Regions from separate parts of the Paenibacillus sp. FSL H7-0357 genome, predicted to be linked through region 1. Evidence: riboswitches for the same ligand, from Rfam matches in the RefSeq annotation. Region 1 holds a riboswitch; the other holds the start of a gene.
What was found. A riboswitch is a leader RNA that binds a small molecule or an ion and turns the genes downstream of it on or off. The one in region 1 is predicted to bind S-adenosylmethionine.
Positions count from the first base shown of each region.

Region 1 (15,279 bases):
GCTTAGCGCAGGTGAAGTGGAAAAGCTGTCGGGACTGGAACGCAAAGCCATTGACAAAGCCTTCACCGAGCTGAAGAAAGAAAATGCGATTGTTTCCCCCATCCGCTGCAAGTGGGAAGCTGCAGCGAAGTAATCCCTGAGCAGCCGCAGCGGTCAGCGGGCTGCAGAGATCAACTTTCTGCCGGATATCCTCTTAATGAACAATGAAAGGCCCATGCGCACATAACCGCATGGGCCTTTTTTACAAAGGAAATAAACATTCTTGGCACAAGTGGAAACAACTTCACCGTCCTCAAAAGGAGGGCATCGTTTCAGCGAGAAATAGAATGATAATTTATAACGTGAAGCATATAAATTTTATATTTTAAAAAAAGATGTTCCGCTGCTCTCTAAGAGAGCCGGCGGAACATCCGGGTAAAAGCTGAAATTAAGATGCTTTATTCTCCAGCATGCGGTAGATGATCACCGCTGCCTGAGCACGGTTCGCATTAGATTTCGGTGCAAACTTGGCGTCATCCATCCCATTCAGAATTCCAAGCTCTGTCAGCTGTGCAACAGCTTCCTGGGCATAGGAGGCAATGGAGGACTTATCGGCGAACTTTGCCAAAACCGCAGTCTTGTCTACGGAAGGCAGCTGCTCTTTAAGCGCACCCGCAATCATAATCGCCATTTCCTGGCGGGTAATTACACGTCCCGGCTCAAAGCGGTTATCTCCGGAGCCTTTTACAAGACCGGCATTCACCGCAATGGAGATCGGCTCAGAATACCAGGTTCCTTGCTTAACATCCTTGAACGTTGCACTTCCTGGCGTGCTAAGGTTCAGTGAACGAACAAGCATGGTTACAAATTCTGCTCTGGTTACAGTTTTCGCCGGAGCAAAAGTATTGCCGTCCAGGCCTTTGACAATGCCTTTGGCGGCCAAAGCACTGATCGCTTCCTGTGCCCAGGCTACCTTGCCCAGATCCTTAAATACAGGAACCGCTGTTGCACTCGGCACCGGCGTTGCGCTAGGCGCTGAGGTTCCTGCCGGCGCAGGTGTTGCGCTAGGCGACGGGCTTGCTGATGTGGTTGGAGAAGGTTTTGGTGTTGCTGTCGGTAATGTACCGCCTCCTCCTGTACTAGGAGCCGTAAGATTATTGACGATACGTCCTTCAAGCGCCGCAGTAATGGCACCGCCCTTGAATGTCTTCACAACGTAGTCATAGAACACGTCGAGGTCAATAGGTCCCGGCAAAGTTGCGCTTGCCTTTGTCAATACGCTGTAATTGTCACCGCCTGCAGCCATGAAATTGTTGACTACTGCCGTATAGCTCTGAGTCATGCTGATCGCGGTTCCGTCAGCCTTGGTAAGGTTGGCCACACGGTCAGCAACCGGCAGGTACATGTTGGCCGTATATTTCAGACCGGAAATTTGCAGTGTTTTTGTATCTACCGTTCCATCGGCTTTAACGTTCCACTGCTGCTGAAGCAGCGTTTTGATTTGTTCGCCGGTCAGGGTCAGCTTCACCAGCGTGTTGCCGAACGGCTGGATTTTGGCCAAATCGCCAAATGCCACATTTCCCTTTGGAAGGTCAGCGCGGATGCCGCCCGGATTCATAAAGGCGAAATCAGCAGTCCCTTTGCCGTCACCGAAATCGGCTTGGCGCATCGCATCGGCAATCAGGTTGCCGAGGTTGGATTCCTTGGTGTAGGCATCGTTGCGGTTAATCGTTCCGTCTGTAGTGCCTACAGGCTGAGTCAGCTCCGGATGAAGCGCCAGATACTTATTCACCAGTGCCTGAGTCTCGGCATCAGGTGTGATATTTTCCTGGAATGTGGTCGTAACTACAGCCGTTTTGCTCTTCACATCACGGGTAGTAGAATCAATGACAAGCTTGATGTCTTCAAAAGCGGTGCCGTAAGAGTAAGCCTGAACAACCAGCTTGCCGTTCACAACCCCATTGGCCAGCGCATGGTTATCTCCGGCTACGATAACGTCTACCGGCGAGTTGGCCGGAAGCGCGTTGGCCAGATCGGCAGCTTCGCCTGTGGTCACATCATTTTTAGTTGTAGCGGGATCATGGGCAAGTACAATGATCGTTTCCACGCCTTTTTGCTGCAATTCCTTTGCGTATTTCTCAATCGCCGCAACTTCTTCCTCAGCGGACAGGAATTTCACGCCAGCCGTTCCGGCAGGGGATACTTTGCTTGGCGTCGCTTTGGTAACCACGCCGATAAAGCCGATTTGGATACCGCCAACTTCCTTAATAACGTAAGGCGTGATGATCGGTTCTCCGGTTTTGCTGTCTACTGCATTAGCATTGATGTAATCAAAATCCGAACCCGCATGATTAACTTTGCTGTTAACGGGGTCCACACCGCCGAAAATTTGTGTTTTCAGCGCTGCAACACCTTGATCGAACTCATGGTTGCCCAAGGTTCCCACATCAAATTTCATCAGGTTCATCCATTCGTGGGTCGGCTCGTCGCGTTCAAGCGAGGATACCGGTGCAGATGCACCCACGGAGTCACCGTTATGGAACAGCAGGGAATTCGGATATTTCGCGCGTGCCTCTTTCAAATAGGTGGCGAGCACAGCTGCAGTACCTGCCTTTTTATCGCCCACCATAGAAGTTGTATCCAATTGACCGTGGAAGTCATTGATTCCGAGAAGGTGAACCTCGACATCCCCGGTAGGCGAAGGAGTGGTTTCCTTCAATTTCAAATTGTAGATTTCAAAATCACGTCCGTCACGCTCACCGGTATCCGTAATATTCCCGGTCATCACTGCTGCTGCAGCTGGAGAAGAGGTAAAGGTAACGTTGACATTCCCCTTGATCGGAGCAATCGACCAGTTGTTGTCAGCAGTTGGATCAATTGTACCGGCAGTGGTAATGTAATCCATCAGCACCTGGCGGTTCTCTTCCTGGGAATTCAGGATCATGACTGAGTCCTTCACACCTGGGAAGTTGCCGCCGCCGCTGGCACGGTAGTTATTCGTTACAACGACGAATTCCTGATTCATATCCAGCGGCTGATCGTTGTAGGTCACTTCCGTCACCCGGCTGGAAGTTGCGTCATTGATAGACCCGTCCGGCTTGTACTTTGCGTTCTTGGTCACATCAATTTGGTATTTAATTCCGTCAATTACATCGAAATTATATACGGCAAAAGAAGGATTAAGCAAAGACTGCGGCGTCGAAATGCCCGTTTTGATACGGTTGAAGGCACCGGCGCTCATTTCAAGCCATTCTTTGACTGTGCTGCCTTTGACCAGAATCGCCTTCAGCGTATTGTCATAGAGATAGAGGTCGCTGGCGCTGCGGATCGTCAAATCGCCTTTATCAATTTTGGTGTATTCGTCAGGGCCATTTCGTCCCGCTTTGAAAGGCGCCCCGACACTGAGAATTGGCAGATCCTTGTATTCCGGTGCGCTGGTGGCGATGTAATTCTCCACGTACCATTTTTGCGCATAGGTTACGATCTGTACTGTCGGATCATCCTGTACCATAGCGAAGTAGCTGTTCATCGGAGCCGTAGTTTCGCCCAGCTTCTGGCCGGTGTACGCGATTGTAGCTTCATGGTCGGCAGCAACCGCCGCATCCACTTCGGCATCCGGAGCAACATTTGCGATGTTCACTTTGTTTTCTGTGCGGTAGATCGAACGTGTGGAGGATTCCGAGTTGGCTTTATCCACCTTCCAGCCGCTGTCTCCGTCTTTGACAACCGAGAGATCGATGATGCCCAGGTATGCACCGCCGTAGCCGGCTTGTACAGCAGGAACATTATTGATGTGTCCCTTTGCATTGTCGATGACCGCTTTGTCGTTGTTGTACGGCAGCTTGGTCACGGGATCTTTAAAAGAAGCATCCAGCAGGGTATCATTCCCGTTGGTCGGGAATACCTTGTGGCTGTGGGAGAAGGTAATGGCATCGATACCCGGCACTTTGCTCAGCGCATTGACGTCATTTTCGGAAAGATCACCCTTCACGGCAGATGCATCAAATCCGGTATGTGCCATCGCCACGATTACATCTGCGCCCGCTTGCTCCATTTGGGGAACAAACTTCTCTGCGGTTTCGGCAATATCCTTGGTGATATATTTGCCTTCCAAATTCACTTTGTCCCATTCCATAATTTGCGGTGTTACCAGTCCAAGGAGTCCCACCTTGATCGTCTGCGTCTGGCCGCTGCTGTCAGTAACTGTCTTAGGAATGATGATATAAGGCTTATAGGCATTGACGTCATCTGCAGGATCCGCATTATGGTCGTCAATATAAATGTTTGCATTCACATATTTAAAATCAGCATTCGTAGCTTCGCTATCTTCCTTACTTCCATTAACTACCCGATCCAAATACTCCAACCCGTAGTTGAATTCATGGTTGCCGAAGGTCGCTGCGTCATAGCCCATCACGTTCATGGCTGCGATCAGCGGATGAATTTTGCCCGCCTTTGTCATAATGTCCGATTTGGTTGCCATATAAGTGCCAAGCGGAGTGCCTTGAATCAAATCACCGTTGTCGAGCAAAAGATTGTTCGGGTTCTCTTGTCTGGCCGTTTTGACCAATGTTGCTGTGCGGTCCAGACCTACCGTCAAGGATTTATTATTCTTGAAGTAGTCCCAGCCATAGACATTTGTATGCACGTCCGTTGTACTCATGAGCCGCAGTTTAACTGTGGCCGAAGAGTCTGCTGCAGCACCTGCGGCTTCAACCTTTTCCGCTCCCAAAACTGAACCTGCAAACATCCCTCCCAACACTTGCGCACCAAGAACCGTTGCCGCCAGTATTGAAGCGATAGGCTTGTTCCATCTTGTTACTTTCATAAGTTAATAATCCTCCCACTTTGTCTCTTTATACCGACCGCAAAAAGTGTATCATGACAAAGTTAAGGAATCTGTCGAAGTTTATCAAATCTAATAAATAGTTTTGTAAAACTTGAAATATTAGTAGATTCGACATAGCCGCTGGTTAGTTATCACCACGCAGGCACACAGCAAAAAGCACCCGCCCGTGAATTGCCAAGTACACGGACAGGTGCTCTAACGCATTGTTATGAAGGTTTATTAAACTTAGAATATCAGCGGAGCTTCCTAGTTCTGCATCACAAAATCATTGTCGATCTTCGCATTGGCATCCTCGAACGTCCGCAGAATATCGTAGCGTGTGTTGCGCTGCGCCGGGATCTTGCCCGCCTCACGGATGAGCTGGGTGATCGACTCGATGTTGACCTTGTAGGTCGCACCCGCCGAGGAAACCACGTTCTCTTCAATCATTGTACTGCCGAAATCATTGCATCCGTATTGCAGGGACAACTTGCCAACCTCAGGACCCATCGTTACCCAGGAGGATTGGAAGTTCTTGATATTATCCAGCACAAGCCGGCTGATGGCTACCGTCTTCAGGTATTCCTCCGGCGTCTGTCTGTCCAGCTTCAGGTTGGTGTTGTCCGGCTGGAATGTCCAGGAAATGAAGGCCAGGAACCCTTCAGAGTCATATTTATTGGCGATACACTCATCTTGAGCTTCACGCACACGCAGCAAATGAAGCGCGCGCTCTTCCATACTCTCTCCCAGGCCAATAACCATCGTTGCGGTTGTGTTCATGCCGATTTTATGTGCGGTCTGCATGACGTCCATCCATTCGCGCCAGGAGCCTTTCAGCCGGCTGATCTTGCGGCGGGTACGGTCGTCAAGAATTTCCGCTCCACCGCCTGGTAGCGAATCTAGTCCTGCGGCATGAATCTCCCGCACTACCTCTTCCAGAGAAAGGCCGGACACTTCCTTCATCTTCATAATCTCCGCCGGGGAGAAGGAATGCATTGTAATTTCCGGGAAACGCTGCTTAATGCCACGCAGCAAATCCGTATAGTAGCTGAACGGCAGATTCGGATTCGTGCCGCCCTGCATGAGGATTTCCGTACCGTTTACGGCTATGGTTTCGGCAATTTTTTGATAGATGGTCTCATCCGGAAGCACATAGCCCTCCTCGGATCCGGGTCTGCGGTAAAATGCGCAGAAACGGCAGTATACATCGCACACATTAGTGTAGTTAATATTGCGGCCGATCACAAATGTGGCCAGCGGGTCCGGGTGCCAGCGTTTCATAATAATATCTGCGGCAGCGCCCATTTTCTCAATTTCGTTGCTCTCGAACAACCGGATAGTGTCCTCCAATTGAAGACGTTCGCCCTTCAGCGTCTTATCCAGAATAAGATCTATCGCACTCATCGTTCGCAGCCTCCTCTTAAGCCCATTTAGTATGATGGATGAATTAAATTTGTATAACATTTGAATAAGCTCGTTTCTTCATCGTATCACAATCCGGGCGGCTTGAGAAACTTTTTGCGTACACGCGATTCCTCAGCCGAGGCAAAATCCTCCCTCAAAGTAGGGCATGGACTTCGCAGCTTCATCTGGAAGTTTGCTGGGGGCTGGGGCTCCTAAGGTGTTCAATCTCTAAATCCGCCATTTAGTGGGCATACGGTGAATTCAAACGCACTTTTACCGCTCATGCCGCTGCATTGCCCACATACGCCAAATTCAGATGCACTTTTACCGCTCATTCCACATTTTTTACATTATTTACTTCTGCATACAATAAAACAGCAGCGCCATAAAGCGGCGCTGCTGCCTGTATCCTTTATCATTTGCCTGCGAGAACCTGGTCCAGATCAGTGATAGGGTCTTCGACCGACTCGCTTTCCGGTCGATTCCCCCGCCGAAATGAAGCAGTTGGACAGCGGATTTTAACGATTTTTCATTCTCGCTCATCCCTGTTGTTTCCCTTAATTCGCAGCTTCCTCAAGCTCGATCCGCGCTGCTTCCAGCGCCTGGCCGAGATCGCTCTTCAGATCATTCACATGCTCTATTCCGACGGAGAAGCGCAGCAGGCGGTCATCCACGCCTACGGCATCGCGAATTTCGACCGGAATGTCGGCATGGGTCTGCACCGCCGGATAGGTCATCAGCGACTCGACACCGCCCAGGCTTTCGGCGAAGGCGATCAGGCGGATATGGCGGAGCAGCGGCTCCACATATCTGGCGTCTTTTACCTTGAAGGAGAAGATCCCGGTGTTGCCCGAGGACTGGCGGTTCTGAATCTCGTAGCCCGGGTGATCAGGCAACCCCGGATGGAATACCTCTGCAATAGCCGGGTGCTCCAGCAGATAATGAGCCAATTCCAGCGCATTGCTCTCATGCCGCTCCATACGCAGGGCCAGCGTCTTCATGCCTTTCATCAGCTGGTAGCTGTCATTTGGTGCAAGCACTGCACCCAGAGAGTTATGCAGAATGGCCATTTCTGCCGACAGCTCGGTGCCCTTGGTAACGATAAGACCCGCAAGGACATCGTTATGGCCACCCAGATATTTGGTGGCACTGTGGACAATAATATCCGCGCCGAGCTCCAGCGGACGCTGGAAGAACGGGGTAAGCAGCGTATTGTCTACGATTGTGAGCAGCCCATGGCGGCGGGCCCACGTACACACGGCTGATACATCCGTAATCATCATCAGCGGATTGGTCGGGGTTTCAATAAATACAGCCTTCGTATTCGGAAGGCGTGCCGCTTCCAGCGCATCAAGATCGTTTGTATCCACATAGGAGGCGGTGATCCCGTACTTGGACAGAATCCGCTCCAGCAGCCGGTATGTGCCCCCGTACAGATCCAGCGAGACCACCAGATGGTCACCATGCCCGAACAGCGCAAACACTGTGGTCAGCGCAGCCATCCCGGAGCTGCAGGCAAAACCGGCGTCCCCGGATTCCAGCTCCGCAGCCGCCTCTTCCAGCACGGAGCGGGTTGGGCTTTTGGTGCGGCTGTAGTCAAAACCTGTGCTTTGTCCGAGTCTAGGGTGGCGGAATGCCGTTGCATTATAAATCGGATAATTTACTGCCCCTGTACCGGGATCTTCCTGCGAGCCAATTTGCGCCAGTCTGCTTTCAATCCTAAGTTTCTCGTCCATCTGTAAGCCTCCTAAATGTGGTGTAATCATTTCTATATGGTGTGAAGCAGCTAACGTCTTCTCTTTTAAATTATTGGACCAATATCGTAAGGGGTCTCCTGGTATACATAGTAATTGAGCCAATTGGCAAACAATAAGTTGGCATGGGCCCGCCAGACGGCCGGCGGTGTGCGCTGCGGATCATCCTTTGGATAGTAATGCTTCGGCAGTGCGACATCCATCCCCTTGGCTGCATCCCGGTCATACTCCCATTTGAGGGAAAAAGGATCATATTCAGAATGACCGGTAACGAAAATCTGTCTTCCGTCATGTGTTGCTACCAGATAAATTCCGGCTTCCTCCGATTCGGCCAAAATCTGCAGATCCGGATTAGCGAGGATATCCTCACGGGAAATGTCGGTATGGCGGGAATGTGGAACATGGAACACTTCGTCAAATCCGCGCAGCAGCTTGACGTTATTATGGCTCAGGGTGTGCGGGAAAACTCCGAAGCATTTCTCATCCAAGCTAACCTTGCGCACTCCAAAGTGGTGATACAATCCTGCCTGGGCAGCCCAACAGATATGCATGGTCGAAGTAACGTTGTGTTTGCTCCATTCGAAGATTTCTTTCAGCTCTTCCCAGTAGTTCACATCCTCGAACTCCATCTGTTCTACCGGGGCGCCGGTAACAATTAATCCATCCAGACGGCGGTGGCTGATTTCGTCAAAGGTTTTATAAAAGCTCTTCAAGTGCTCTGCCGAAGTGTTCTTGGAGGTATGGGAGCTGGGATGCAGCAGAATCACATCAACCTGAAGCGGCGAGTTTCCGATTAGGCGCAGCAGCTGCGTTTCCGTCGTTTCCTTAGTCGGCATTAAATTCAGAATAGCGATTCTCAAGGGGCGGATGTCCTGGTGGAAGGCCTGGCTTTCATCCATTACAAAGATATTCTCCCCGGATAATACCTCTTTGGCCGGCAAGCTGTCGGGAATTTTAATTGGCATTGTTGTGTCCACTCCTTAACTGAATTTGAGTGCCGCTAATACGGCTTGTGTTTAAAATACAACCAAAAAAGACCTTTCTCGGGCGAGAAAGGTCATAGATTTGCAGTCATATGTGCCTCTCTCATCTGCCAGAGAACTTCTGCCGGGATTCAAATATCCCCTGCAAAGCTTCCGCAAGAATTAGCACCGTGCGTTCACACGCCGGTTGCCGGGTTTCATCGGGCTAGTCCCTCCACCTGCTCTTGATAAGATTTAGCTGTATTCAGTTAGAAAAATCTAAAATGTCAAACGTTGTTTTTCTTAAAATTCACTTTAAATCATGAACCTCCTTTTCGTCAAGTCCATACAATGCTAAAGAGCCCCTGAAAGTGAAAAGAATTTTGCTTGAAAGAGGCATACCCCGGCGTTATACTAGACAAGTGTTTCATACCATAAATGACGAAAAGAAGAGGTGAGAGAAGAATGGAAGGCGACCCGGGTGCGCAGTTAAGCGTGCAAAGTGAGCTACCACACAGGATTAACATCAGCTTGCCGGCGGCGGGAGCAGTTCTTCTTCATGCTCTCGAAACGTCATTTGGCCTGATTCATTGATTGTACCACCGGCCAAGCTGATTTTTTTCTCTGTGCTTTAATTAGCATCTCCCTGGAGAAGACCGGGGACAGAAGGAGTGAATCAGATGAAAATCCGGCTGGTGAACGCAGGGGTTTTTACAACTATTGAGGATATTGAAGAAACACTGACAGCCCCTACAGAGGGCTTCTACTGGATTGATGCGGATGTTGAGGATTTGGAGCTGCTTCAGCCCCTATACAATCTGCATGACCTGGCCGTTGAGGATTGCCTCAGCGAAGAGGAGCAGCGCCCGAAGATTGAAATTTATGAAAGCCATTATTTTATAGTTGTCAACAGTATCCGTTTTGATGACGAGGAGATTTTCCTCCGTGCACTGAACGTGTTTCTCGGCAGACATTACATTATTACCGTCACCAAACAAAAGATCCATGAACTGCGTGTGCTGAAACCCATCCTGTGGGAGCAGGAGGTCAGCGAGCCGGACCGCTTCCTGTACCATCTGATCGACACTGTCGTGGATAACTATTTCTCCGTCGGCGACCGGATTGAAGTGCGGATTGAGAAGCTGGAAGAGGATATTCTTATGCATACCAAGAAATCGCATCTTAGCGAGATTATCGGTCTGCGCAGCGAAATTCTCTGGCTGAAGAAGATGCTTGGACCGCAGAAAGAGGTTATCAACACCCTAAATAAAAAAGACCTCCGCCTGATCGATGACCAGCTGCAGAAGTATTTTAGCGATATTTATGAAAATGCGGTCAAAATCTCTGAAACCTTCGAGACCTACCGCGATCTTATGGGCAACTTGCGCGAGGCATACCAATCGAGTATTGCCAACCGTGCCAACGAAATTATGAGAGTATTTACAGCCATTACAACGATATTCATGCCGCTGACCGTAATTACCGGGATCTACGGGATGAACTTTGACAATATTCCCGAGACCCATTCAGAGTACGGCTACTATGGCGTTATTGCCGTTATGGTGACGCTCGGCTGCGGGATGCTGTTTGTTTTCCGCAAAAAGGATTGGCTATGAACAACAACGGACGAATACGCTAGGCGAAGGCACCGGTACCGCAAGGGAATGGAAGCCTTCGTCTTTTTGTTTAGAAGAAGCTGAATAGCATCATTTCCTAATCTTCGTTAAGCATTGCCCATTGCTGAAATATTTGTAGGATCTCTTCTAAATTGTTCACTCCTCCTCTTCCCTGGAAAATATTATCGCTTACCTTGCCGTATACCCAGTCGAGATCCGACCTGTCAATATTCAGCAGTTCAAAACCTTTATCCTCCAGTTCAGTTCCCCCCAGAAAAATGTCAACAGACCACCCGGGATTATCAAGTGTCGTGATGCTGACAACCTGGCTGTGTTCCCAATCTCCGTCACATTGCCGTGAATACCACACTTCAAGCCATTGTAAAACATTCATGTATACAGCTCCAATCCAGAATATGTTCAGCGGCAATCCGCAAATCCCCTTTGATCATCTGCCTAAAGGTTAATGTTCATTACCCTGTTTGCATATTTTGTAATACAAATCGAAAAAAAACCTAAGCGGAACTCTCTCCTGCAAGGGGAAAATCCCGCTTAGCTACAATTCTTTCGCTTAGGCAACTCCATTTCGCCCCGGCATCGAAAGCCTTATTCTAAAACCCCGTAGCCATCTCCACTCCGCTCTCCGTACCGCGCCGGAAACGGATCCGGATCAGCCGCAGCCGTTCATAATACATATCCAGCCCTTCGGCAGGTGAAAATTCCTCTCCGTACGTTTTATACAGCACAGGCTTCAGGAAGGAATCCCCCAACAGTTCATAAGCGGTCCATATACTGTCCTGCTCGTTTGGTGAAATTCCCTGTAGTTCCAGCTCAATCAGCTTCTCCACGGAATATCCGTCCTTCTCCAGTTCTTCTACCGCTTCGAGCACTTCACGGCGGCTAACCCCGCTCGTCGTTTTGAGCTGGTCCATTCCCAGGCCGTTTTCAATCCCCTGGAGCACTATGCGCCGCAGCCGCAACCGTTCCAGCTGTTTCTTGTACTTAAGCTCTTTCTGCTTATAAAGCCATGAGCTGAAAGCTTCCTCTTCAACAGCCTCGTTGACCCAGCTCAGCGGATAACTGTGATCACGCGAAGCTCCCGAAGTGATGTTCAGCCATTCGGCCCCGTATTGCGAAGCCTTTCCCTCGCCGACCCCCGGGATTTGCAGCAGTTCCTCCGGCGTGCGGGGAAGAAATGCGCTGAGCATCCGCAGCAGACGGTTGCTGGCCAGAATATAAGGCGCTTTGCGCTCACTGGATGCCCTGCCCCTGCGCCAGGCGCAGAGCTCCTCATAGATGGCTTCGTTAGCGTGCTGTTCGCTGTAATGCTGCAGCTTGAGCTGCTCCTGATTACGGCTGTTCAGACCCTCTTCTTCATGGAATACGCCGTCGATTAACGGACGGTAGCCGTCCCCCATCTTTACCGCCAGCTCATGCCTGTATACACATAACATCTCATTCCATGAGCCGCCCTCATACCAAATATTGTCGCTCAGCTCCTCGGCTCCGGAAAAATCGCGCCAGCCCACACTCCAACTGCCTTCTTCCTCGCCAATCCATAGCTGGGCAAACGCTTCCTGGTCCGCCCCTGACATTCTCGACAACCGGTTCATAAATACGATCTGCATCCCGATCCCTACCTTCCTCGTCTTACAGCAAGCATGATCGCGTCAACGCCGGAGCTTCCAATCTATAGAGCACGACTGCTATATAGACCCCTTGAACGCACAAAAAGCACCTCTCTCACGCTGAACGTGAAAGAGGTGCTCCCTCTTAAATGCTATACTGTTAAATCCTAGGATACCATAGATTGCCGAACAGTCAATCTCTTTTTGTGTTAGGCTCTGTCCAATGCCATTTTGGCTAATCCAAGCGCTCCGGACAGTCCGGCATTGTCTCCAAGCTGTGGTGAAACAACATAGTTGCTGATGCCTTCATTCAGCGCAGGATGCTGCACATAACCCCCCAGCAACTCTTGCAGCTTGGCATGGATTAACGGGAACAGCTGACTTTGCTTCATGACACCGCCGCCCATAACGATCTTCTGCGGAGACAGAATAAGCACATAATTCATTAGTGCATGCGCCAGATAATGGGCCTCCATGGCCCAAGCCGGGTGATCCGCAGGCAGTTCGCCTGCCGGCTGGCCCCAACGGCTGCCGATCGCCGGACCTGCGGCCAGGCCTTCTAGGCAATCCCCATGATAAGGGCAAAAGCCTGCAAAGTTGTCCTCCGGATGGCGCGGCACGAGAATATGCCCCATTTCAGGATGGGATAAGCCGTGAATCAGCTCACCGCCGACCACTGCCCCGGCCCCGATGCCTGTGCCAACGGTAATATAAAGACAGCTGTCCAGCCCCTGAGCCGCGCCCCATTTGTATTCACCCAACGCTGCTCCATTCACATCCGTATCAAAACCGATCGGCACATTGAATTGTCCGCCTACGGCTCCTACCAAATTATATTGTCCCCAGTGAGGTTTCGGAGTCGTCGTAATATATCCATACGTAGGGCTTCCCAGCACCGGATCAATGGGTCCAAATGAGCCGATGCCGATGGCGTCGACTTGTTTATTGCCAAAATAATCGATCACGAGTCCCATCGTCTCTTCGGGCGTTGTCGTTGGAAAGCTGACCCGGTCGATTATCGTCCCGTCCTCATTCCCCACTCCGCATACAAACTTCGTTCCCCCTGCTTCAATCGCTCCCAACAATTTCACTGCAGTGTTCCCCCTTCTCCATGAACGGCTGGCCGTTAACCGGCTCTACCGGTAGTTATACAATATTGAAGCGCTCTCTTGCCTTTATTATACGTGGGTTGCAGGGTTATGACAAGCGGTTGACATACTTCTGTTTTCCGAAAAAAAGGACATTACACGCTATCCCCTGTTTAACCGGAGCAGCTGTTTTGTCCTTTGTCATAGCTGGTAAATATCTGGCTTACTTACGTTCATGATAGGCCCGGCATGCTGCGACAAACCGTGCGGCGGCCGGCAGATAAGAAGCCAGATGAATATGGGCATAAGCTGCCATCACATTGCCGCTTACATAACCTTCCGGCTGGCTGCCGCCCCTCCCTTTGCTCTCATACGCAAAGGTCCTCGGCTCTCCATGGTCATAACTCATGACGGAGTAATGAAATTCATGTCCGCGCAGCGTCTCTCCCTGCTGCAGCAGCAGGCAGTCCCGGATCGCGGTAACTTCCCGGTAACCAAGCGCCGCACGACGCTCCTGCATAACCGTATGGGCCGGAATAATCCCGGCCATCTCATGCAAGTTCCCGCTGCGGTCGGTCAGACTGCGGGCCAGTACCATATAGCCGCCACATTCGGCATAGAGCGGCATTCCGCCCGCCGCAGCTGACCGGATGCCGTTCAGGAAAGCCTTGTTCCCCGCGATCACAGAAGCGAACTCTTCGGGAAACCCGCCGCCGATATAGATGCCGTCCGCATCCGGCGGAATGCCCTCGCCGCGCAGCGGGCTGAATTCAGCCAGTCTTGCACCGGCTCGAACCAACAGCTCCAGATTGTCGGTGTAATAGAAATTAAATGCCGCATCATGGGCAACGGCAAGAACCGGGCGGTAGTCGGCTGGTACAAGGGACGGATGGATGGGGTGAACCGGCGGCTGGTAGCTGGCTGACGCGAGTGACGGAGCGATGGGAAGATGGCTACTTGGAGATACGGCTGGGAATATCGCAGCGGATTTGCTAGCGATTTCCGGTTGGTCTGGCCGCTGGGAAGCAGCTGCCCGTTCACTTTCCACACCCCGGGAAAGGTGCAAATCGGGAGCAGGATTAGTTGGTAATCCTGTTTCCGCGATGCCTGCCGGTTGATCTTCACGCAGGCATCCGGACGCCGCCACCGGGTAGTCTTCAGCTGGCGACCCGCCCTGTGGAGGGTCACCAAACAGGGAGATCTCTGCCAGCGGGATCTCCGGTAAGAGGAGCGGATGCCGCAGCGGGGGCGCTGCTCCGGCAAGCTGCAGCAGCGCCGAGAGGTCGGTGCCCTCCGCCAGCAGATCGGCGGCACGGTCGAACAAGGGCTCCAGCTCCCCCCGCTCAACGGCGGGCAGCAGGCCCAAATGCCGCTCCGGAATGTCGAGCCCGCTATCCCGCAGCAGCCAGCCCAGCACGGGAATTCCACAGGCAGCTTCAATCGCCGCCTTCACCGTCTGGTAATGGCTGGCGCTGCCGCAGCGGTTCACGATAACTGCGGCAATACGTACGCGCAGCTCCAGCTGCTGGAAGCCCAGTACTATTGCCGCCGCACTGCGGCCCATGCTGCGGACATCGAGCACCAGCAAAACCGGACTTTCTGTCAGGATGGCAATCTCGGCGGTTGAGCCGGTTAGCCCTGTCGCTTCTTTGCCGTCATACAGCCCCATGACCCCTTCGATCACCGAAAGATCCGCTTCCGCTGAGGAGCGCAGAAAGTACTCCAGCAAATACTCGCCTGAGGTCATCCAGGAATCAAGATTCCGGGGGGATCGTCCGGTGACAGCGGCATGATAGGCCGGATCAATGTAATCCGGGCCGCATTTGAAGCCCTGTACATTCAGTCCCTGCCGGGCAAACGCCCGTATCAGCCCAAGTGTTACAGTCGTTTTTCCCGAACCGCTGCCTGTACCGGCTACAAGGATGCGGGCACGCCGCTGCAACGGAAGCCCGTCTCCTTCCCACTCATACATCTGCATTTGCCTCCCCTCTGTCAAAAATAACCCTGGCCACGGCAATCG
Region 1 is NZ_CP009241.1:2,178,375-2,193,653, reverse strand. Features, by position in the region: gene H70357_RS09545 (hypothetical protein) at 1-133, shown strand, start outside; gene H70357_RS09540 (bifunctional 2',3'-cyclic-nucleotide 2'-phosphodiesterase/3'-nucleotidase) at 428-4,807, opposite strand; gene mqnC (cyclic dehypoxanthinyl futalosine synthase) at 5,075-6,211, opposite strand; gene H70357_RS09530 (hypothetical protein) at 6,566-6,754, opposite strand; gene H70357_RS09525 (aminotransferase class I/II-fold pyridoxal phosphate-dependent enzyme) at 6,769-7,947, opposite strand; gene metA (homoserine O-acetyltransferase MetA) at 8,013-8,930, opposite strand; SAM riboswitch class I at 9,049-9,182, opposite strand; gene corA (magnesium/cobalt transporter CorA) at 9,608-10,543, shown strand; gene H70357_RS09510 (immunity 53 family protein) at 10,641-10,937, opposite strand; gene H70357_RS09505 (HRDC domain-containing protein) at 11,155-12,171, opposite strand; gene H70357_RS09500 (ROK family protein) at 12,381-13,262, opposite strand; gene H70357_RS09495 (cobyrinic acid a,c-diamide synthase CobB) at 13,483-15,231, opposite strand; gene H70357_RS09490 (cobalt-precorrin 5A hydrolase) at 15,224-15,279, opposite strand, start outside.

Region 2 (15,279 bases), 3.5 Mb from region 1:
ATTCCCCTCCGCTGCTTTTGCCTCTAGGTAGTTCTTTAGTTCAACTTATATAGAAGCAATTGCTATGACGCGCAGGTAATGGGCAATATCGCTGCAAGAGAGGGTTCAACCTCATTCCCGTACTTTACGGCCCAATCAGCTTTCTCTTAAAGACAACAATGACATCTTTGGAAGCCCCCTGTGCCTGGCTGGTGTCAAAACAGGATACAAGCTCCCAGCCCTCCTTACCATAAAAATTCAGCTCCTCCTGAAATTCCGAATTATCAACTCTGCCGCCCCAAAATCCGCCGGTCTTAAATTTAATTGTTTTGATATTCCCATCGCTCCATGTGTCCGCTCCTTTCTCACTGCCCCCAATACCGGGAATTAAAGCAATAACCTATCTCTCCCTGGCCCTGCTCAGGCGTATGAATTCCGCAGCCGCCAATCAGCTGGTTGGTCTCTTTTAGAACCACTGCAAATTCAAAAACTTTACGCGGTTCCTGATGCTGTTGGCTGATTGTTAAATGAAGATAGGCTCTTGTTTCCTCTTCCGTGTTGGGCCCCCACATCATATGCTCTACTACCCTTGGGTCCGATGCGTAGCTGTGAACCGCTGCACAATCCCCGGGCGAAAATTCCCTGATCATCAGCCGTTGTGTTTCAATGATCAATTCAGATCACTTCCTTAATATCAATAGTAATGTGCCGTATGGTTCATTTATGCTCCAGTATATCAGGCACACTAAATATTGGAAATACAAAAAGACTCCAAGGCGATTAACCTTGAAGTCTCATTCTGCACGTCATGAAGGGTGTTACAAACGTTTCTCTGGAGATTTGCGAAAAGTACGTTTTAGCAAAAGCACCAAGAAAACCAGTACAAAAACAATAAAAAAAGCTGTCAGGAAAAGTCCTGTGCCTACCCAAAAGCCGTAATCAAAAAGGTCTGCAACATCTTCTGGTGTGAAGATAAGATTGATTACTGTTGGAATAGTTATAAATATCAAAGCGTATATTAACGCCTCTTTCAGTATCTTTGACACTAAACGGCCCTTCCCATTCAGCAAGGCTCAGCTGCAGGCTTGCCGGCATCGTCCTTCGTACGGAAGGAGGAACCGCAGCCGCAGGTGGCGGTGGCATTCGGGTTATTAATGGTGAACCCGCCGGTCATGCCGGATTCTTCGAAGTCAATCTCAAGACCGTTGAGATAACGGATGTCGTCTTTACTTACAACTACCTTGAGATCAGCGACATCCAGGTAGACATCCTGCTCGCTCTCGTTATCGTCAAAGCCCATGGCGTAGGAGAACCCGCTGCAGCCCCCCGGTGTTACGCCAAGGCGAAGGAACATGTTGGGCAGCTCCTGCTCAGCCAGCATTGTCTTGAGTTGTTCTGCCGCTGTTTCACTAATTGTAATCATGATCTCAACCTCCTGAAAGTTTGTTAGCCTATCTGCTTCTTATGCTATGACAGCCTTCCGGCCAAAAGTAATTTTCTATATTAAATTAAGTATACCCCACTCTTCCCATGCCCTCAAGTCATATCTGCTGCTTTGGATACGATTTATCCGCTCTATACTTCAAGTCTCAGCGGTTGCTCACCCTTGGAGAGAGGTTTATAATAGGGGAAGCGATATACGTAAAAATTCGGAAAATTGTCACGAAGGCCATCAAAGCCTCCATTTTTTACGCTGGACATCACGTGTTTTAGCAATTTTCGGTTACGATTCTGCGGGTGCATTCACCTCGCCAAACCTTCAGGAGGAAATCATATGTCTACTCTTATCACACCCCACACAGACGCCAGAATGGCGAACATTATCGAAAAGGTTCGCGGCGGAGAACGATTAAATTTGGAAGACGGCGTTTATTTATATGAGAGCAACGATTTGCTCACGATCGGCCAGCTGGCTAATGAAGTCAACCAGCGCAAGAATGGAAACAAGGTATATTTTATCGAAAATATGAGCCTTTATTTCACCAATGTTTGCGAATCCCACTGTGCATTCTGCAATTTCCGCAAGGATGACGGAGAAGAAGGCGCTTATACCCTTTCCGGTCAGGAAATGGTGCAATATGTCGAACAGCATATTCATCCCGGCGTACGCGAATTCCATATTGTCGGCGGCCATAATGATAAGGTGCCCTTCCAATATTACGTTGATTCGCTGAAAGCTCTGCATGAGCGGTTTCCTGAAGTTACCTTAAAAGCCTATACTGCGGCGGAAATTGACTTTTTCACCCGGATCAGCGGACTCAGCATCCGTGAAGTACTGGAGCAGCTGCGCGCAGCCGGACTCCAATCGCTTACCGGAGGCGGAGCTGAAATTCTCTCTGACCAATACCGTAAAAAAATGCGCGTTGATAAAGCAAACGTCGAAGAGTATCTGGAAGTGCACCGGGTTGCCCATCAGATGGGCATGAAGACGCACACCACCATGCTCTACGGCTCCATCGAATCGCACGAGGACCGCATCCGCCATATGCTGCAAATCCGCGAGCTGCAGGATGAAACGAACGGATTTATGGTATTTATCCCGTTGTCCATGCAGCCCAAGAACAAAAACGCCGGGATTATGCGCCGCAACTCCGCGTACGAAGATCTTAAGACAATTGCGATCAGCCGTTTGATGCTGGATAATATTGACCATATTAAAGCTTACTTCATTAATATTGGCGCGCAGCTGACTCAGGTTGCCCTAAGCTTCGGAGCTTCCGACGTGCATGGCACGATCCTAAAAGAACGGATCAGTCACGCCGCAGGTGCTTTAACTCCTGAAGGTCTGACACGCGAAGAATTGATCTGGCTCGTAAAAGGCGCCGGACGGATTCCGGTTGAACGGGATACCTTCTACAATGAAATTAAGGTTTACGAATAATTAAACGACTGAGTTAGCCGGAATTATCCTTCGCTGCTGCAAAAACCATATTTGAGCACTACTCGAAAGGAAGATCGGTCTGCATGAGAACACTACTCGTCCTGGGTGGCGGCTACGGCGGCCTTGCCCTTATCCAAGAACTGCTCAACAACCATCTCCCTCATGATATGGAGATCGTCCTAATCGACCGGATGCCTTATCAGGGAATCAAGACAGAGTATTATGCGCTTGCTGCAGGGACGGTGAACGATTACCATTTACGCATCCAGTTTCCCGTGCACCCGCGTCTGACCGTCAGATATGGTGAAGTAGGCTCCATTGATCTGGAGAGCAGAATGATATTCATGGAGACCGGCGAGCCGGTTTCCTATGATATCCTGGCGATCGCTCTCGGCTGTACAGATAATTATCATGGCATTCAAGGAGCAGAGCAATATACCTGCAGTATCCAGAGCTTCTCGGAAACGCGGGAAACGTATCGGCGGCTGAATGATGTGAAGCCTTATGGAACGGTTAATATTGTAGGCGGGGGATTAAGCGGAGTGGAAATTGCCGCAGAGCTGCGTGAAAGCCGTCCTGACCTGAATATTTCTATACTGGATCGCGGGGAACGCGTGCTGTCGGCTTTTCCGGCGAAGCTGTCCAAGTATGTGGAGGAATGGTTCAGCGAACACCATGTCGAAACACTGGGCAAAATTTCCGTATCTCATGTAGAAAAGGATGCCATCTATAATGGCACCCAGGCTATTCCTGCTGATGTTACCGTATGGACCGCCGGAATCCAGCCGGTCCGGGTAGTCCAGCAGCTCGGAGTAGCCAAAGACCGCAGTGGCCGGATCATGCTGGACCAATATTACAATATAGCGGATTATCCGGAAGTGTACGTGCTCGGCGACTGCGCCAGCCTTCCGTTCGCTCCAAGTGCTCAGGCAGCCGGAGCGCAAGGGGAACAGGTAGCACATGTCCTTCAGGCGCTGTGGCGCGGCGAAACACCGAAGCTCCATGCGATCAAGCTGAAGGGAACGCTTGGTTCCCTGGGCAAACATGCCGGTTTCGGGCTGATGGGCCGCCGCTCCGTCATGGGACGTGTCCCCCGTCTGCTGAAAAGCGGCGTATTGTGGATGTCCAAACGGCCTTTGGGTTAAGTTAAGGTAGGCCAAGGATAGGACTAGCCTTTGACTAGTCCAGTTCCAGATTGTCCCATGCTTCCTGTTCCTTAATTGCGGCCTCGATGGCTGCTTCCAGTTCCTCCGGAGAAGCTGCTTCAATAATCTCGCCGTCAACCATGGCGAATGGCTGCAGGTAGCACTCGCCGCAGTTGTTCAGACAACCGTATTCAATGACATCGTATTCCGGATTTTGTTCCAGCTTTTTTTTCAGCGGTTCCGTGCCATGGCCAATATTACTGGCACAAAATTCAATAATTGGTCTCATGATGCTCTCCCTATTCTGCACTAACCATTTTATTTTTTAACTTTTTGTACTATAATGAACTTACGAAAGGAGTGATTGAGAAATGAGTGAGAATGTACAAAGCACCACCATGTATGATGAAGTACTGGAAGTGCTCGATAAACTTCGTCCGTTCCTGCAGCGCGATGGCGGTGACGTCGAACTGATCGATGTTGAAGACGGCATTGTTAAGTTGAAGCTTATGGGTGCCTGCGGCAGTTGCCCCAGCTCCACGATCACGTTGAAAGCCGGGATCGAACGCGCCCTCCTTGAAGAAGTAGAAGGCGTAGAAGAAGTTGTTCAAGTATTCTAATCCCGTTTGATACCGATCCCGGATCTTCTGAGAAGAAGACCCGGGATTTTTTTGAACTATAAGAATTTATAGGCTTCACACTACGGCGAAGCCGTTTCCACTTGTTATATGTATTATAGAGGATTTCACATTTCGCAACAACCGGAGTACTAAAAACCCCGCATGCCTATTTCTGGCATGCGGGGTTTTCCGTCGTTGTAATTCTGTTAAGTCAGCTAAGGCAGCAGCTTAAAATGCAGGGATAATCGCACCTTCGTATTTCTCTTCGATAAATGCTTTAGCTTCCGCAGAGTTCAGAGCTGCAGCCAGCTTCTGGATAGCATCGGAATCCTTGTTATCAGGACGGGATACCAGCAGGTTGGCGTAAGGGGAATCTGCTCCTTCAATGAACAATGCATCTTTGGTTGGAACAAGGCCGGCTTCAAGTGCAAAGTTGGTGTTGATCAGAGCAATATCCACTTCATCAAGCTGGCGTGGCAGCATTGCTGCATCCAATTCAATGATCTCAAGTTTCTTTTTGTTTTCGGTAATATCCGCTTTGGTGGAAGTGATATTAGTATCGTCTTTCAAGGTGATCAGGCCGTTTTTAGCCAGCAGAATCAGTGCGCGTCCACCGTTGGTGGCATCGTTCGGAATGGCTACTTTCGCGCCGTCAGCCAGTTCGTCAATTGATTTGATTTTTTTGGAATAAGCGCCGAAAGGTTCAACGTGAACAGCAGTTACCGATACCAGATCCGAGCCGTTCTTTTTGTTCTGGTCATCAAGGTAAGGCTTGTGCTGGAAGAAGTTCGCATCCAGTGCCTTTTCGGCAAGCTGTGTGTTCGGCAGGATATAGTCTGTAAATTCTTTGATCTCCAGCTTGATGCCTTGTGCTTCAAGCAGCGGAGCGATAGCCTTGAGAATTTCAGCATGCGGCACAGGAGATGCGCCGACCACGAGGGTTACAGGTTCTGCAGCCGGTTCGGTCGTTGGCTCTGCAGAAGCATCTGTTGTTGGTGCATTCGTTGCGGCGGAATTGGCCACGTTATTGGTATTGTTATTGTTGCCGCAAGCAGCCAGCACCAATACCAAGGTCAAGCTGAAAAATGTGAGCAGTACTTTCTTCATCTGTAAATCCCCCTTTAATAAATGTATGAATAAGGCTATATATGGACGTACCTTATTTCCGGGTAAAAAATCTGACCAGCCGGTCTCCGGCCATTTGCAGCAGCTGAACTAGTATAACCATCAGCACTACGGAGATAATCATAACTTCTTTCTCATACCGGTAATAACCGTAGCGGATTGCCAGGTCACCAAGACCGCCGCCGCCGATCATCCCCGACATCGCGGTGTAGGAAACGAGCGTAACGAGAGTGATGGTCACTCCGGCAAGCAAGCCTGGACGAGCCTCGGGCAAAAGTACACGCATAACGATCTGCCCTGTAGAAGCTCCCATTCCTTGTGCTGCTTCAATCACGCCCCGGTCAACCTCACGCAGTGCCGTCTCCACCAGTCTGGCAAAAAACGGAGCCGCACCGATGACCAGCGCCGGAATCGTACCGAGCACACCTATCGAAGTCCCCATAATCGACTTGCTGAAAGGAATCAATGCTACCATTAGAATGAGAAATGGAACGGAACGCAGGATGTTTACAAGTAGTGATAATACCGAGTAAATAACCCTGATAACAATGTTATTTGATCTTCCCCATAAATATAACACAATTCCGAGTGGTAAACCAAGAATAATTGTGAATATTCCGGAAAATGCCAACATTTTTAGTGTAGCCACTGTAGCATCAAGCATTTCTTCCCAATTAATCGTATTAAAATTCAAGCCGCCCACTATGAAATCACCTCCACATCAAGCCCCTGCGCCGTTAACTCGGCGATTGTGGCTTCAACCGCTTCAGGAGACCCTTCAAAACGGACAATCAGCTGGCCATAAGGCACATCTTTAATTGTGGAGATTGTCCCCTGTAAAATCGCAAAGTTGACCCCGGTATCGCGGGCCACATGGGACAAGGTAGACTCGTACGTTTTTTGTCCCAAAAAGGTAATCTTGACGGCCTTGCCGAAATCACCGTTCACTGCATCAATGGCCGCCCGAAGAGGCCCGTCCTGCTGAGTTTCACTACGGATAAACTCCTTGGTTACTTCATGCTTGGGCTTCAGGAATACCTCTGCGACATCCCCCTGCTCGATAATACCGCCGCCATGAATGACTGCGACCCGGTCACAGATGCTCTGTATGACATGCATTTCATGCGTAATCAGCACAATCGTCAGATTAAATCGCTTGTTGATATCGAGCAGCAGACGCAGGATGGAATCCGTTGTCTGCGGATCCAGCGCCGAGGTCGCTTCGTCGCATAGCAGCACATCGGGATCACTAGCCAAGGCACGGGCCACGCCCACCCGCTGCTTCTGTCCACCGGACAGCTGGGCAGGATATTTGTTCAGATGTTGTTCGAGACCAACCAGTGTTATCAGTTCCTTCACTTTATGGTCAATTTCTTTTCCCGGAGTGCCCATCAGCCGCAGCGGAAAAGCGATATTATCGTATACTGTAGCCGAAGTGAGCAAATTGAAATGCTGAAAAATCATTCCGATTTTACGCCGCTGCACCTGCAATTGCCTCTGATTCAGCGCCGTCAGATCCACACCGTTCACCCATACCTCACCCTCTGTCGGACGCTCCAGCAGGTTAATGCAACGGATTAGGGTGCTTTTTCCCGCTCCAGAATGGCCGATTACTCCAAAAACCTCACCTTTTTTGATGGACAGGTTCAGATCCCAGAGCGCTGTAGCGGCCTTGCTGCCTTTTCCGTAGACCTTGGTTAAACCTTTTAGCTCTATCAATTGCTGTCCCCCTCTCTTTAATTTCTATTTCTATAACATCAAAAAGACCTCTTACGATCGATTGCAGATCGCAAGAGGCCCTGTGCGTTTATTAACAATGCCTTCTCATCTGCCAAAGACCGCAAACCGCGCGGTATTGTAGGAATTAGCACCATGACATTCATCTAAAACGCGGGTTGACGCGTATTACACAAATCGGTTGCCGGGCTTCATCGGGCCTATCCCTCCGCCGCTCTCGATAAGATTATGATATGAAATTAGTTGCCGTTCTCTGTGAGAAACGAATGCATGCCTAAGTATAGTAATTTTCAGGTTTTTTGTCAAAGGGAAAGTTTTACTTGGAGCCGTCCCCTGCTTTCAAGGCTGCCGCGTTTTTACGCCACTGCTCATTGCTGTAACGGAACGAAGCGCTTAAAGATTTGCACACCATCTCGAGGCACTGCTTCAAATCCTCCAGATGACTGTCCAAATCTTCAAGCTGAATTTTGTCATGCAGACCTTGATGTCTTTGCCAGAGATCATCCTGCATTTCCGCATTCATATAATGAACTTCGGCGTTGCGGCGTTTGCGCAGATTCTGCAGCGGCTCCCGGTAAGAGTTCTTGATATTCTCCAGTTCTTCCGCCAGCGGCGCATGCGCTTTGAGCAATTGAAATTGCCGCAGCACGGTGAAATATGAGAAATGGGCTTTGACCTTGGTCGTGTTGAGATTATACAGACTGTTCAATACAGTTCCAAGCTTGTCCAGCAGTGAGAAGACACGAATAAAGCCGTTTTTATAAAAATAAACATACCTGGCATAATCGCCCTGCTCGATCACCGTCATATCATCCATATAACCGGCAACAACCAATTTCCGGTAAAAGGCTGCCGCGAACCAGCTTTGCTCCAACTCGTCCAGGGAGGAAATCAGCCCGCGCGTCCATATCTCCAGCTTGCGGTATTCATGGTCGTGGTCCTCATGCGCGTTCATTTCCTTGCGCAGCATCGCTGCAAGCTTCGCCATGTTATCCATGGCTTCAGCCAGTACACCGCCGTTCTCGCGCGGCGGTTCTCCCAGTAATATCCGCAGCATGTTTTGTCCTCCTTAAAGTTTTGTAAGCATTACATCCTGAATCTACTTCGTACAAAACTCGCTTCGGAAGCATTCGCTTAGTTTTGTGAGCAATTCTTCCTGATTCTTCTTCGTACAAAACTAATTTCGGAAGCATTAACTTAGTTTTGTGAGCATCGGGAAATAGTTCTTCCAGTTTTGGTCGACCACCTTCACAATATCCCCGCACGGTTCCAGCTCATCCGGATAATCAGGCTTCATGCGGGCGTCGATAACAATTGGCAGCTTATAGCCAATGTGATGGCGGTTAACCTTGGATTCTGCGTAAATATCGCTCGCCGGATTAAACCGGGTGAACACAGTCCACAGAAAGGAGGTTTGCGTCTGAGCGGTTTCAGCGGCGTGATCCACCAGTATGACAAGCGGCCATTCCGTTTCGTTCTGGCGCAGTTCGGCGATCAGTCTCAGCGGAAGCTCAGGGTCGTCTATATAGGATGCACCCGATACCGTTAAACATCCTCCGCAATAAGGAACAACGCCGGTAATTCCGGGAAGCACTCCCTCATTATAGGTACGGGGAAGCACCCGAACCGGGGATCCGATGCCCATCATTACGCCTTTACTGCCGCGGTTCAGCTTGTGTCCGGTATAATCCGAGGTATCTTGAGCCGTATTATTCAGCACAACCAGATCAGTTTGCGGATCGAAACGCTCCAGTACCGTCTCCAGCAGCTTGGGGAAATCGCAAAGATCCACCGGTTCATTCGTCAGCAGCAGAAATTTGGTCAAAGACAGCTGGCCTTCTCCCAGAATGCGGAAAGCCGATGCCAGCGCTTCGCGCGAATAGCTTTCGCGCACAACGGCGGATGCCAGCGAATGCGAGCCGGCTTCGGTATAAGACCACAGTGCCTTGACTGACGGCATCAGCAGCGGATAGGCCGGGGACAGGAGGCGCTGAAGAAAATCCTTCAAATAATAATCCTCCTGGCGGGGTTTGCCGGCAATCGTTGCCGGATAAATCGCATCCTTGCGGTGCCACATCCGCTGAACATGCAGGACAGGGAAATCATGCTGCCGGGAATAATATCCATAGGGATCTCCGAAAGGTCCCTCCGGGCGACGTTCCAGCGGCGTTACAAGACCGCGGATGGCGAATTCGGATTCAGCGGGAATCCGGTGTCCGCCCATGGGATCCTTAACCATGGGCAGCCGACGGCCCAGCATTAGCGAAGCCAGCAGCAGTTCAGGCAGCCGCTCCGGCAGGGGAGCAATGGCTGCGGCAATCAGCGCCGGCGGGCCGCCGAGAAATACGGAGACTGGCAGAGCCTCGCCGAGCAGTTCAGCCTCACGGTGATGAAAACCGCCGCCTTTATGGATTTGCCAATGGACACCTGTTGTATTGTCATCATAAATTTGCACACGGTACATTCCAAGGTTACGGTTCAACGGATTGGTAATACTCTCGGTATATACTAACGGGAGGGTGATCAGCGGCCCGCCATCCTCGTGCCAGCTTGTGATTCTGGGCAATTCCTGCAGCGGGTCGGTACTGCGGCATATGCCCAGCACAGGCGCTTCACCCTGGGGCACATCTTTGACGCCTACCTTGAGCAGATCATACAGCAGGCCTTTTTCTTTCCATATCGCCGAGGGGGTGGGCGGCAGCAAAGTTTCCACCGCCCCCGTCAGCGACTTCATCAGCTGCTCGGGCCGGGTCCCAAATGCCTGGTTTACCCTGCGGACCGTCCCGAATAAATTTGTCGCGACCGGAAAAGGGGTTCCTTTTACATGGGTAAAGAGCAATGCCGGCCCTTCTTCCCGTACCACACGCCGATGAATCTCCGCCAGTTCAAGATAAGGGTCCACCGGAGTATCAATCACAGCGAGATCCTTATCCTTTCTCAACTGCTCGATCCATTGACGCAAATTATCGTATCCCACTTTATTGTTCCTCCTCAAACCTGGCTGAGTGCCCAAAGTCTGATTGGCAGTCTTACTGAGAACTAACGATACAGGACAGACGAACATTTCCCCTGCATTTAGTTTGATTTATTCTTTCTGCTCAGCTGCCATACACGCACACTCATGTAGCACAAGACTCCGAACAGTCCAGCAATCAGCAAAATATGGGCCAGCGCAGCAAATATGTACAATTGTTCGTTATACAGCGTATGCACCACAGCCGCACCGCTGAGTACCTGCAGCAGACAGAGCACAACCGCGGCAACGCCCAGAGCCCTCAGCTCAGGCCATGCTCTGTGTTTCCAATAGGCTAAATGTCCAAGCAGTGCGATTAGAACAAACAGCAGTGCCGCCGCAACCCGGTGTACAAATACTATGCCTACACCACCAGACAGCTCGGGAATCCATTCCCCATTGCAGAGCGGCCAGCCGGAGCAGCCTCCCTGTGAATCCGTGTGGCTAACATAAGCTCCGATATAAACGACAATATATGAATATAACGCCGTAAACCACGTTAAGTTGCGGAACCCCCGGCTTACCCCTTGCCCGTAAGCCTCCTCTACGGCTCTAGATTCATGCTCGCGCTTCGTACCCAGCGCGAGCATGAGTGAGCTGGCGAAAGCTATTAAAGAGAAGCCCATATGCAGCGCCATCACCGCAGCTGACTGCGCTTGCATGACCGCAAGCGCTCCCATTCCACCCTGTACCACTACAAAAAAAAGTGTCAGCCCAGCATAAACAAGCAGTTCCTTCTGTCTGCGGGCATAACGCCAAAAAGCAAACATCGATATTAACGACACCAAACCCGCCAACCCACTGAACAAGCGGTGGGTGTACTCGATCATTGATCCCACGGTATAGGCTGGAATCAGCTTTCCGTGGCAGAGCGGCCAATCATGTCCGCACTCCAGTCCCGATCCCGTCTTCGTGACCACAGCGCCTCCAAGCAAGGCGAAAAACATTGTGAGGCAAGTGATATAGCTAAGCGTTTTCAATTGATTTGTCGTCAATAGGATCACCCGCAATTTTCATAGGAATGAACTGGATAATATAAGGGAAGAAAGATTAAAAAAACACCGCTTCTGCTCTATCAAGGCGAAAGCGGTGTGCAAACTTCATTACTTGTGAATACTCAGATAAACCTCAAGCGCCGTATTCAGAAAATTCTCAATTTCCTCACGGGATTTGCGCAGCTTATTAACGAATCTTACTAGCTCACGGCCGTCGGTGTAAGCGACAAAGCTGGGAATTCCAAGAATGTTCTGTTCCTGGCTGACATCGCCTACCGCATCGACATCTACTTCGACAAGCGTAAGACGTCCATCGTATTTCTGCTCTACTTCAGGCATAAAAGGATCAATAAACTTGCAATCGGAGCACCAATCCGCCTTGAATACAGCTACGCTCAAGCGCGGTGATTGAATCGCTACCTGAAATTCCGCAGGGGAAGAAATTTTATCCATGGATTATCCAATCCTTTCTTCATCATTGAGTCGGTTACCCTTTAAGTGAAGCAAAATGTGCTCAGGAAGTCAAATAAAATAGACGAAATAAGACATTAATCATAGCATTATTCGTTAGTACGAACACGTTCAGGCTGAAGCTTCATCAGTGGTTTGAGCAGCTTCTGCAAAGCACGCGGATAACTGGCAACCTCCTGGCGGCTTAGCACACCCAGCACAATCAGGAGTACAAGATAAATTACAACAACAGCTGCACCTACAACCAGACAGGTAATCAGGAAAGCAAGCCGTGCAGGCATCAGATGGGTCAGCATCACTCCCGCTTCGTTCAGGCCGTAGCCAATTCCGCCGGAAGCGAGAACCGCAACGGTGAATCCGCCCCAGCGTTTACCCATAATCTCAAAAGGAACAATGGTTTTGAGCATGCGCAGATTAAGATAAGTAATGATGAAGAAGCAAAGCGCCGTTGCTGCAATAATGCCGTATATCCCGAAGGCGCGGCTCAGCAGGAAGTTTGAACCTAACTTCACGAGAAGACCTGCCATCACATAATACATGGAAATTCGTGATTTCCCCATTCCCAGCAGAATGGAGTTGGTCGTCATCATTGTAATCTGAAAAATCGTACCAAGCGTCAGCATCGCAACAATCCCGCTGCCGTCAAGACTGCTGAAGATCAGTCCGTTCACAGAATAGGCTGATACAACGAGAGCAAGTACAATTGGTGTTCCCGTTAATATCGAAATGCGCATCGCGAGCGTCACCTGGCGTTTCAAGTGCTCTTCATCACGCCGGGCGTAGGCCGCTGAGATAATCGGAATCAGCGAGGTGCTTAGCGCAATGGACAACACAGGAGGTATTCCCGCGATACTCTGCGCCCGGCTGCCAAAAATCGCCAAAGCCTGGGTCGCTTCTGCCATACCGATTTGCCCACTAAGCAATGGCACAATGAAGGAAGTATCGATAAAGTTCACTACCGGAACCGTAATTGAAGATAACACAATGGGTATAGAAAGCTTAAAAATATCCTTGTAAATACCCAGCAGCGGCAATTTGGCTTCATTGGTTTTATAGAGGGCCACTTGCTCCTCACTGCGGCGCAGCTTTATTGCATAATACAACATGACGCCAAATGCGCCGATACTGCCGAGCACACTGCCGAATGACGCGCCGGCTGCCATCCATGTATTGCTGTATCCCTGGCGGAGCAAAATAAAAGCGAGCAGCACGGCCGTGGATACCCGGGCAATCTGCTCGACAATTTGCGAGATTCCTCCAGCCATCATATTGTTGCGTCCCTGGAAATAACCGCGCATCATCGCGATGCAGGGGAACAGCAGCAGTGCCGGTGCAATCGCCCGAATGGCCAGGGTGCTCTCTGGAACCTTGGTATGTTCCGCATAATAAGGAGCAGCTATGTACAAGATTGTACTCATCAGCACACCTACAATAGCGGCGAATATAAGTGCGGCCCGGTACACCTGCTGCGCTTCATGCGGCCGGTTCAGGGCATAACGCTCGGATACCATTTTACTTAGTGTGCTGGGGATTCCGGCTGTGGCCAGCGGCAGCAGCAGCAGGTAGACGTTGTTCGCCTGCGTGAACGAAGCGTTCCCGATATCATCGAATAAATGCTCCAGCGGCACCCGCTGGACAAGCCCGAGCACCCGGGCCACGAGCGCGGCAGCGGCTAGAATAAGCGTGCCTTTGACAAAAGATTCTTTCTTGGACAAACTGTTTCGCCTTCTTCGCTGTTAATTTATTACGATCCAGATAAAGAAAAGGACCACCATGGCAATTTGCAGTATGATTTTGACTACCGTACTGCTGAATAAGCCAAGCAATGCACCGAAGCTGACCTTGACCGCTTTGCCGGGATTTGAGCCAGCCATCAGTTCACCTACAAAGGCCCCGATAAACGGACCGAGGATCAGACCGATAGGCGTCAGAATCGGCCCCAGAATCAGACCGATGGTGCTGCCGATGACTGAGGCGCGCGAGCCACCAAATTTCTTGACTCCCCAAGCCCCGACAACGTAATCAGCCACAAACAAGATAATTACAATCAGCGTCTGGAACAACCAAAACCAGACTCCGAAAGGTTCGAAGCTGAAGAACCACCCGTATACAAAGAAGGCCAGATAAATCGCCAGCGCACCAGGTAGAATCGGGTATACAGCCCCGGCCAGTCCGACCGCGATTAAAGCAATAATCAGAATCCAACCCAGAATGGCCATTGGCTCATCTCCTTAAAGGTTTTGGTCGCACTTACTACAGGATATACTTTTGAATCACTTCAGCAATTCCATCGTCATTATTGGACGCTACCACAGCATCCGCCTCCTGCTTGACGGTCTCCTGGGCGTTGCCCATAGCAACCCCAAATCCGGCCTGCTGGATGGCAGCCAGATCGTTCAGACTATCGCCAACGGCAACAACCTGTGACATTTCGAGACCCAGCAGCTGGCAAACCTCGCGTATACCGGATGCCTTATTGACACCAAGCGGATTGATCTCCAGATTATGCGGCGATGAATTGGTAATTTCGAGACCGCCCATATCCTGAAGCCGCATCAGCAGCTTATGGCGGATCTCATCATCCTCTGTGGAATAACCAAACTTGAGCCATTCCCTGCTCAGAATCTCCCCATCCCAGTTGTTCCGGTTGTACACTTCATCCACCGAATACGCCCAGAACCAGATATCGTATTCCTGGGCAATGTCATACATCTGCTGCACCAGCACCGGGTCCATCAGCGAGCGGCGGTACAGCTCATACGGAGCCCGCCATACTTCACTACCATTCACCATAATCATCGGAGTCTTAAGTCCAAGCTGTTCAGCATAAGGCATGGCGCTTTTGGAGGCGCGGCCTGTGGAGAGACAGACGTGAACGCCTGCATCAACTGCCTTTTGAATCCATTCTACCGTTTTTGGGGTAATGATTTGTTCATCATTCAGTAAGGTTCCATCCATATCCAGTGCTAACAGGCGGTATTTGGCAGTCATTGCCACCCCTCCAATTTGTATGCTCATTTCAAGAGCTATTATTTGGTCACTCGACCCGGCAGCATAGCCGCGTCAGTTGTTCGTCGTTCCGTCTGTGCCGCTTGCCGAGTCTGAGCCCTCTGCATTGGCATCGGTTTTCAGACTTTTCTTCGGCACTCCATCCAATCCATACTCATAGTCGTACGCGTCAAATATTTTTCGTGCAACCGGAGCGGCACTGCTGGAGCCGAACCCGCCCTCCGGAATAACAACCGCTACAGCAAGCTTGGGATTCTCGCGCGGGGCATAGGCAATAAATACCCCGTTATCGCGCAATTCCCCT
Region 2 is NZ_CP009241.1:6,329,937-6,345,215, forward strand. Features, by position in the region: gene H70357_RS35505 (DUF4177 domain-containing protein) at 125-376, opposite strand; gene H70357_RS27935 (GNAT family N-acetyltransferase) at 345-653, opposite strand; gene H70357_RS27940 (hypothetical protein) at 798-1,025, opposite strand; gene H70357_RS27945 (HesB/IscA family protein) at 1,043-1,402, opposite strand; gene mqnE (aminofutalosine synthase MqnE) at 1,754-2,860, shown strand; gene H70357_RS27955 (NAD(P)/FAD-dependent oxidoreductase) at 2,944-4,005, shown strand; gene H70357_RS27960 (YuzB family protein) at 4,040-4,294, opposite strand; gene H70357_RS27965 (NifU family protein) at 4,377-4,625, shown strand; gene H70357_RS27970 (MetQ/NlpA family ABC transporter substrate-binding protein) at 4,854-5,732, opposite strand; gene H70357_RS27975 (methionine ABC transporter permease) at 5,785-6,414, opposite strand; gene H70357_RS27980 (methionine ABC transporter ATP-binding protein) at 6,453-7,469, opposite strand; SAM riboswitch class I at 7,572-7,714, opposite strand; gene H70357_RS27985 (Cthe_2314 family HEPN domain-containing protein) at 7,804-8,544, opposite strand; gene H70357_RS27990 (UbiD family decarboxylase) at 8,680-10,464, opposite strand; gene H70357_RS27995 (COX15/CtaA family protein) at 10,563-11,495, opposite strand; gene H70357_RS28000 (thioredoxin family protein) at 11,604-11,948, opposite strand; gene H70357_RS28005 (putative polysaccharide biosynthesis protein) at 12,056-13,681, opposite strand; gene H70357_RS28010 (DUF456 domain-containing protein) at 13,703-14,185, opposite strand; gene H70357_RS28015 (Cof-type HAD-IIB family hydrolase) at 14,220-14,957, opposite strand; gene H70357_RS28020 (peptidoglycan D,D-transpeptidase FtsI family protein) at 15,030-15,279, opposite strand, start outside.
Region 2: linked by a shared signal. The riboswitch ahead of H70357_RS27980 (methionine ABC transporter ATP-binding protein) and the one ahead of metA (homoserine O-acetyltransferase MetA) in region 1 are both predicted to bind S-adenosylmethionine.